Regions from separate parts of the Caballeronia sp. J97 genome, predicted to be linked through region 1. Evidence: riboswitches for the same ligand, from Rfam matches in the RefSeq annotation. Region 1 holds a riboswitch; the other holds the start of a gene.
The links. Region 1 has a riboswitch for cobalamin ahead of cobG (precorrin-3B synthase). Riboswitches for the same ligand answer to the same signal wherever they lie in the genome.

Region 1 (3,403 bases):
CCACGGCTGTCGGCGGCGAGCATCGCCTTCGATTCCGCCGCGCCGATGAATCCGACGGGAAAGCCGAGGATGAGCGCGGGCTTCGGCGCGCCGGCATCGAGCATGTCGAGCAAATGAAAGAGCGCGGTCGGCGCATTGCCGATCGCAACGATCGCGCCTTCGAGATGCGGCCGCCAGAGCTCGAGCGCGGCGGCCGAGCGCGTGTTGCCCATCGCGCGGGCGCGCTCGGAAATCGAGGGATCGCCCAGCGTGCAGATCACGCGGTTATCGGCGGGCAGCCGCGCGCGCGTGATGCCTTCGGCGACCATGCGGGCATCGCACAGGATCGGCGCGCCCGCCAAGAGCGCGGCTCGTCCGGCGCTGCCCGCGCCGCCGGAAAAGCGCAGATCGCTCACGATATCGACCATGCCGCACGCATGGATCAGGCGCACAGCGAGCTTTTCCAGATCGGCGGGAACGGCGGCGAGGTCGGCTTCGGCGCGGATCGTCGCAAAAGACTGGCGATAGATCTCCGCGCCGTCGCGGATGTAGTCAGGTTTCGGCATGGTTCCGGGCGATCCGTTCGGCCGCCTCTTCGATGGTCAGGTTGCGCGCGACGGCTCGTGCGTCGCGATGGAAGTCGTATCGGCCCGGCGCGACTGCATAGAGCGTCACCGGAACCGGATGCGCCGCCGCGCACGAGCGCTCGCAGCCGCTCACATGCACCTGTGCCTCGTCGCGCGATTCACGCGCGGGCAGGAGCGCGGCGAGCCGATGCGCATCGGCTTTGGTATCGGCGCGGCTTTTCGCGCAGCCTTCGGAGCCCGCGCATGCGATGACGCGCGCGAGCGGATCGCGTGCGTCGGTGGCGAGGCCGAGCGCGCGCAGGCGCTGCAGCACGACCTGTGTTTCATGCGCCGCGATGCCGGATATCAGCACGCTTTGCCACGGCGTCATCGTCAGGCGGCCTTCGGCGTGGGTGTCGGCGAGATCGGCGAGGGCTTCGAGAAGCGTCGCGTCGAGGCGTCCGAGGGGCGTTTGCGCGCCGGCGTACCACGTCGCGCGCTGCGGCTCTGCATGCGCACCGAGGCGCAGCCATCCATCGGCGGGTTCGCGATGCCATGCATCGGCGTTCGCATCGAAACGCAAGGCTTCGGCGAAACGCGCAGTGCCGATCCGCGCCAGCAGATCGCGCATGCGCGGTTCGTCGGGCGCGGCGAGCGCGAGAAACCTGCGCAGCACGTCCACGACGAACATCGCCAGATCGCTTCGGGCAACCGCGCCGAGCGGATGCTGTCGCATCGTCCCGGCAAAACCGAATACGAAACGCGCGCCGTCGTCGAGGGCGGAAAGCCATAGATCGTGCGGATGGTCGAGCATCGCGAGGCGCTCGCCGGCGTCGAGCTGGAGCGCGAATTTGGGCGACAGCGCGTGCAGCGATGCATCGGCCTGCATCGCATCGATGACACCGGCGGCGAGCGCGCGCGTGCCGTCGCTGGCGAGCGGGCTCAGCATCACGTTGCGGATGTCGTCGCCGCCCGCCGCCGACGGGCCGAGGCCCGCGTCGAGCGCGATGTCGACGAGCGCCGCGTGCGCGTCGTCGCGAATGCCGCGCAGTTGCAGATTCGCGCGATTGGTCACTTCGATGACGCCCGAGCCGCAGACACGCGCCGCGCGCGCAACGGCCCGCGCCGCGTGCGCGCTCAGCACGCCGCCCGCGAGCCGCAGGCGCGCGAGCCCGCCGTCGCGCGCGGGCACGATGCGCATCAGGCCCGGACATGCGCAGGCGCGCGGCGCGGCGGTGAGCGTTGAGCGGTCGAAAGAATTCAAAAGCGTGACCCGTTGGGCTTCGCGCATGATGAGCGAACCGGTACACCCCGCCCGGTCGGCGTCGCGCGAATGCGGTGAGTCGGCAGGTCTCTTGGCTGGCAGGTCGACATTCGCGCCGGCCTTCCCGGTAAAAACCAGTGGCAGTGGAGCGCGGACTCGCTGCGTACAATTGCGGGGGCAGCCACAGTTTCGCTGTGTTCCCTTTTAAGCCCTGGGTGTCGCAACCCCGGGCGCCGACGGACCTGTATTATGCCCGCTTTTATCGACCCTCCGAGCGCTTCCGGCGAGCATCCGGGCATGCGATCGGAATCGCAACAAGGAGGCCGCGCATGTCGAACTGGCTGACCGTGGTGGGAATCGGCGAAGACGGCTGGCATGGCCTTTCCCGCGTCGCGCGCCGCGCGCTGCTCGAGGCCCAGTCGATTCACGGCGGCGAACGTCATCTCGCGCTGCTGCCGGCGCGCATCGCCGCGCGCCGCGTCGCGTGGCCGAAGCCCTTTTCTATCGATGCCGTGCTCGCCGAGCGCGGCGACGGCAAGACCCGCATTTGCGTGCTCGCGAGCGGCGATCCGATGTGCTTCGGCGTCGGCGCGACCCTCGCGGGCGAAGTCGCCCAAGGCGAAATGCGCGTCATTCCCGCGCCGTCTTCGCTGTCGCTCGCGGCGGCGCGCTTGCGCTGGGCGCTGCAGGACGCGGTGTGCGTGTCGCTCGTCGGACGGCCGGCCGCGTCGTTGCTCGCGAGCCTGCATCGTGGCGTGCGCCTGCTGGTGCTGAGCGCCGATGGCGCGTCGCCCGCCGCCGTCGCCACGCTCCTGACCGCGCATGGCTTCGGTGCGAGCCGCATGACCGTCTTCGAGCACCTCGGCGGAAGCAACGAGCGCCGCATCGACGAGCGGGCCGACGACTGGCGCGAGCCCGTCGTCGCCGCGCTCAATCTCGTCGCGATCGAATGCCGGACGCACGCCGGCCACGCCGGGCCGCCGCTCACGCCCGGTCTCGCCGACGACGCCTATCGTCACGACGGCCAGCTCACGAAGCGCGACGTGCGCGCCGTGACGCTCGCGCGTCTCGCGCCGCAGCCGGGCGAGTTGCTGTGGGACGTCGGCGCGGGCTGCGGCTCGATCGGCATCGAATGGATGCGCGCGCACGGCGCGTGTCGCGCGATCGCGATCGAAGCGAACGAAAGCCGTCAGCGTCTCATCGAATACAACCGCGATGCGCTCGGCGTGCCCGCATTGCAGCTCGTCAGGGGCGAGGCGCCGGCCGCGCTCGACGGGCTGCCCGCGCCCGACGCCGTGTTCATCGGCGGGGGATTGACCGCGCCCGGCGTGCTCGATGCGTGCTGGGGACGCCTGCGTCAGGGCGGACGGCTCGTCGCCAATGCGGTGACGCTGCAAAGCGAAGCGGCGCTCGTCGAATGGCGCGCGCGGCACGGCGGCGAGCTGACGCGCATCGGCGTCGCGCAGGCGGAGCCGCTCGGCAGCTTCGATACCTGGCGCCCGGCGCTGCCGATCACGCTCCTGCACGCGAGCAAACCGTGACGCGCCATGCGTGAAGAAACGCCGGAACAGGCCGCGCCGCTCAGAAGCGGCTA
Region 2 (3,403 bases), on a different contig from region 1:
GATCGGGATAAGCGCTCGAGCATACCTTCGCGATGCCCGCGATGCCCGGCTCCGGGCAGCTCGAATGATAGAAGAGCACGCCGTCGCCGACCTGCATCTGATCGCGCATGAAGTTGCGCGCCTGATAGTTGCGCACGCCCGTCCACGGCAAGGTTTTTTTCGGCGCGTGCGCGAGATGATCGATGCTCGCTTCGTCCGGTTCGGACTTCATCAGCCAGTAGCGCATGATTGTTCGCTATGCGGAAATCGACGATGCTCAATGAAAGAGGGAATGAACGATGCAAACAAAAACGGCATCGGTTTTTCCGATGCCGTTTCTTGAATGAGGTCCCCGCCATAGCCGCTAGGCCGGCATCCTGAACCTCGGTTCAAGATTGGTCGCGGTAAGCAACACTTCGGGTACATCGGACTAGCGACGCGCGCGCCCGTGCTGCAAGGTTCCGCAACCGTGCCAATGTAGCATTGGTTCAAGGAATATATGACCTTGGCGTACCAGGCAGGGAAACGTCACTCTACACCAATCGTTTGCCTTCTGCAGCCTCTTCCGGTCACTTCGGTGGTTTCTTTTTTCGATTGACATCGCGCGCTGATTGACTCGACGCGCTGGCATCTCACTGCGCTTCGTATTGCGCGATGACGGCGCCCAGTTGCTCGTTCATCGAGTGCATCGTGCGGCGGATTTCTTCGGCGGGGAAGGCCTCGCCGTGGCGCACGCTGTCCTGCAGCTTAAGCAATTCCGACGCCAGCGAAAGCGCCGCCATGACCGCGATGCGATCGGTGCCGCGCACGCTGCTCGCATTGCGCACCTTGTTCATCTCGGCGTCGACGCGCGCGACGGCTTCGCGCAATGCGCCTTCCGTTTCCGGCGAACAGGCGAGACGATACGGCTGCCCGAGAATGGATACTTCGATCTGCGTGGTCGTCATGCCTTCTCTCCTTGATGATGCTCGCCGTGCAATTCCGCTTCATGTGCTTCCTGGGAATCGGCTTCGAGGAGATCGAGTTGATTGTCGGACTCGGCATGTTGCCCGGACTTCGCGCGCGGCAGCTTTTCGAGAATCGCGTTGAGACGCACTTGCGCATCGTCGATTTTCGCGGAGAGCGAGTCGCGTTCGGATTGCAGCGTGTCGCGCTCTTCGCGCACTTGCGCCAGTTCGGCCTGCACGTTCGCATAGTCGGCGCGCAGTTGTTCGAGCTGGTCCTGCAGCGCCTGATGCGCCTGCTTGTGGCGCTCGCTGATCTGGATCAGCCGGCCGATATTTCCTGACAGTGATTCGAGTTCGTTGAGCATGTGCTGCGTCCTCTAAAGACCTCGCATTTTAGCGCGGTTCAACGGAGCTTCCGATAATTGTCTCGTTTCGAGACGTAACAGCATGCGATCTCACGCTTAATTCTTCGAATCAAGCGCATGTCGTCATGCATTCGTGTGCAGAAAACGCGAGCGCCTGGCAACGCTCGTAAAGGCTCGGCCGATTCTCGTTCGATTCGTCATGCGCCGGCCGTCTGCCGGCGCCGCCCGGTGGTCCTTCCTTGACGGTCCCGACACGCGCTCCTACACTTGCCGCACTTTTGGTGCTCGCGTCCGCGGATCTCGCGGATGCAGTCAAACGGGAAACAGGGAGCGAAGTCCACGAAGTCCTGCGGGACGAACCGGGGACGAGCCAACCTGTGCTGCCCCCGCAACGGTAAGCGACCGCAACGCAAGTTGCAAGTCGTCTCATGCGCGTTTTTGCAGCGCGAGCGTGTCGAATTTCATCGCACCGGGTTCGTCGCTCGAATCGACTGCAAGAAACGTGTCGACGCCACTGCGCACGATGCGCGGGAAGGCGAGACGATTCGTCGCCAGCCCGGATACCGGCCGGAGTTCGACGCATCGGCGCTGATTGCGCCATGCGTTGGTCGCGCATCGTCCTCGCGGGGAGCGGGGTCGCGCTCACGCGAAACGGACACTTCACGCATGGTATTGCCACTGGCCGCGTTCAGGAACGGCCTCTCTCGTCATGGCGCGCTCGTCGCCGCCGTGAGCGCCTTGCCGCTTGCACACACCGCCCACGCCGCGGACGACACCTCGCAAACGCTTGCGCCCGTCGTCGTCACGGCGACGCGCGCGCCGCAAGCGCTGGCCGAATCGATTCCGCAGACATCGGTCTTCGACGAACAGGACATCGCCGACTCGAACGCCGGCGATGCGCTCGGCCTCATCGCGCTCGCGCCCGGTGTGCAGATCACGCGCAACGGCGGGCCGGGCGCGAACTCGGGGCTTTTCATACGCGGCGCGGCGTCGTCGCAATCGCTCGTGCTGATCGATGGCGTGCGCGTCGAATCGGCGTCGCTCGGCGCGGCGCAGCTATCGCAACTGATGCTCGATCAGATCGGCCGCGTCGAAGTCGTGAACGGCAATGTGTCGGCACTGTACGGCTCGAATGCGATCGGCGGCGTCGTGCAAATTTTCACGAAGGAAGGCGAGCCGCATCCGCCACGCTTCGACTTCGAGGCCGAATACGGCAGCTACCACACGCAGCGGCAATCGGCGGGCGTCAACGGCGCGCTCGATGCGGACGGCCGCACGACCTTCAGCCTGAACGTCTCGCGCGAAAAGACCGACGGTTTTTCATCGATCGATCCGGCGATCGCGCCCGGTGCGAATCCGAACGCGAACGGCTATCTGAACGAGAGCGTTGCCGCGACGCTGCGTCACAAGTTCAGCGACAAGTGGGACGCGGGCGTGCGCTTTCTGCAATCGAACGGCATCAACAGTTTCGACGATGCCCACGGCCTGCCCACCGACATCAACGAGTCGCACGATCGCGTGCGTTCGGCGTCGGTGTTCGCGAATGGCCGGATCACCGGCAACTGGACCACGCACTTCACGATCGCGCAGGGGCAGGACCGCGCGAACATCGAGCAGAACGGCGTCTATACGAACCGCTTCGATTCGGAGAACCGGCAGTACACGTGGCAGAACGACTTCAGAATCAGCGATGCGCACAAGCTGCTCCTCGGTTACGAGCATCTCGACCAGACGCTCGATTCGGATCAGTTCAGCGCGCCCGATCGTCACGTGAACTCGGTGTTCGCGGGCTATGTGGGGCACATCGGCGCGAACGAATTGCAGGCGAATCTGCGTCACGATCAGTATTCCGATTTCGGCGGCGCGAACAGCTACTATCTGGGCTACGCGTACAACTTCGATGCGCACTGGAGGGCGAGCGCGAGCTATTCGGCATCGTTTCGCGCGCCGAGCTTCGACGATCTCTACTATCCGTTCAGCGGCAATCCGTCGATTCAGCCGGAGCGCAGTCACTCGGTCGAGGCGGCGTTGCAGTACGCATCGAATGCGCTCGGCGTGATGCGCGTGACGCTCTTCCAGACGCGCTATTCGAATCTGATCGACTATGTGTCC

Region 2: it holds a riboswitch for cobalamin, as region 1 does, so the genes downstream of both, U4Y90_RS03925 (TonB-dependent receptor domain-containing protein) here and cobG (precorrin-3B synthase) in region 1, are expected to answer to the same signal.

What each region holds. Positions count from the first base shown of each region.
Region 1 covers NZ_CAJMZL010000003.1:297,227-300,629, reverse strand. Annotated here, with positions in the region: gene U4Y90_RS08000 (precorrin-8X methylmutase) at 1-545, opposite strand, end outside; gene cobG (precorrin-3B synthase) at 532-1,836, opposite strand; cobalamin riboswitch at 1,873-2,062, opposite strand; gene cbiE (precorrin-6y C5,15-methyltransferase (decarboxylating) subunit CbiE) at 2,139-3,350, shown strand; gene U4Y90_RS07985 (cobalt-precorrin-5B (C(1))-methyltransferase) at 3,357-3,403, shown strand, end outside.
Region 2 covers NZ_CAJMZL010000001.1:859,056-862,458, reverse strand. Annotated here, with positions in the region: gene U4Y90_RS03945 (EVE domain-containing protein) at 1-226, opposite strand, end outside; RNA gene ssrS (6S RNA) at 325-506, opposite strand; gene U4Y90_RS03935 (cell division protein ZapA) at 612-926, opposite strand; gene U4Y90_RS03930 (ATPase) at 923-1,291, opposite strand; cobalamin riboswitch at 1,554-1,878, shown strand; gene U4Y90_RS03925 (TonB-dependent receptor domain-containing protein) at 1,958-3,403, shown strand, end outside.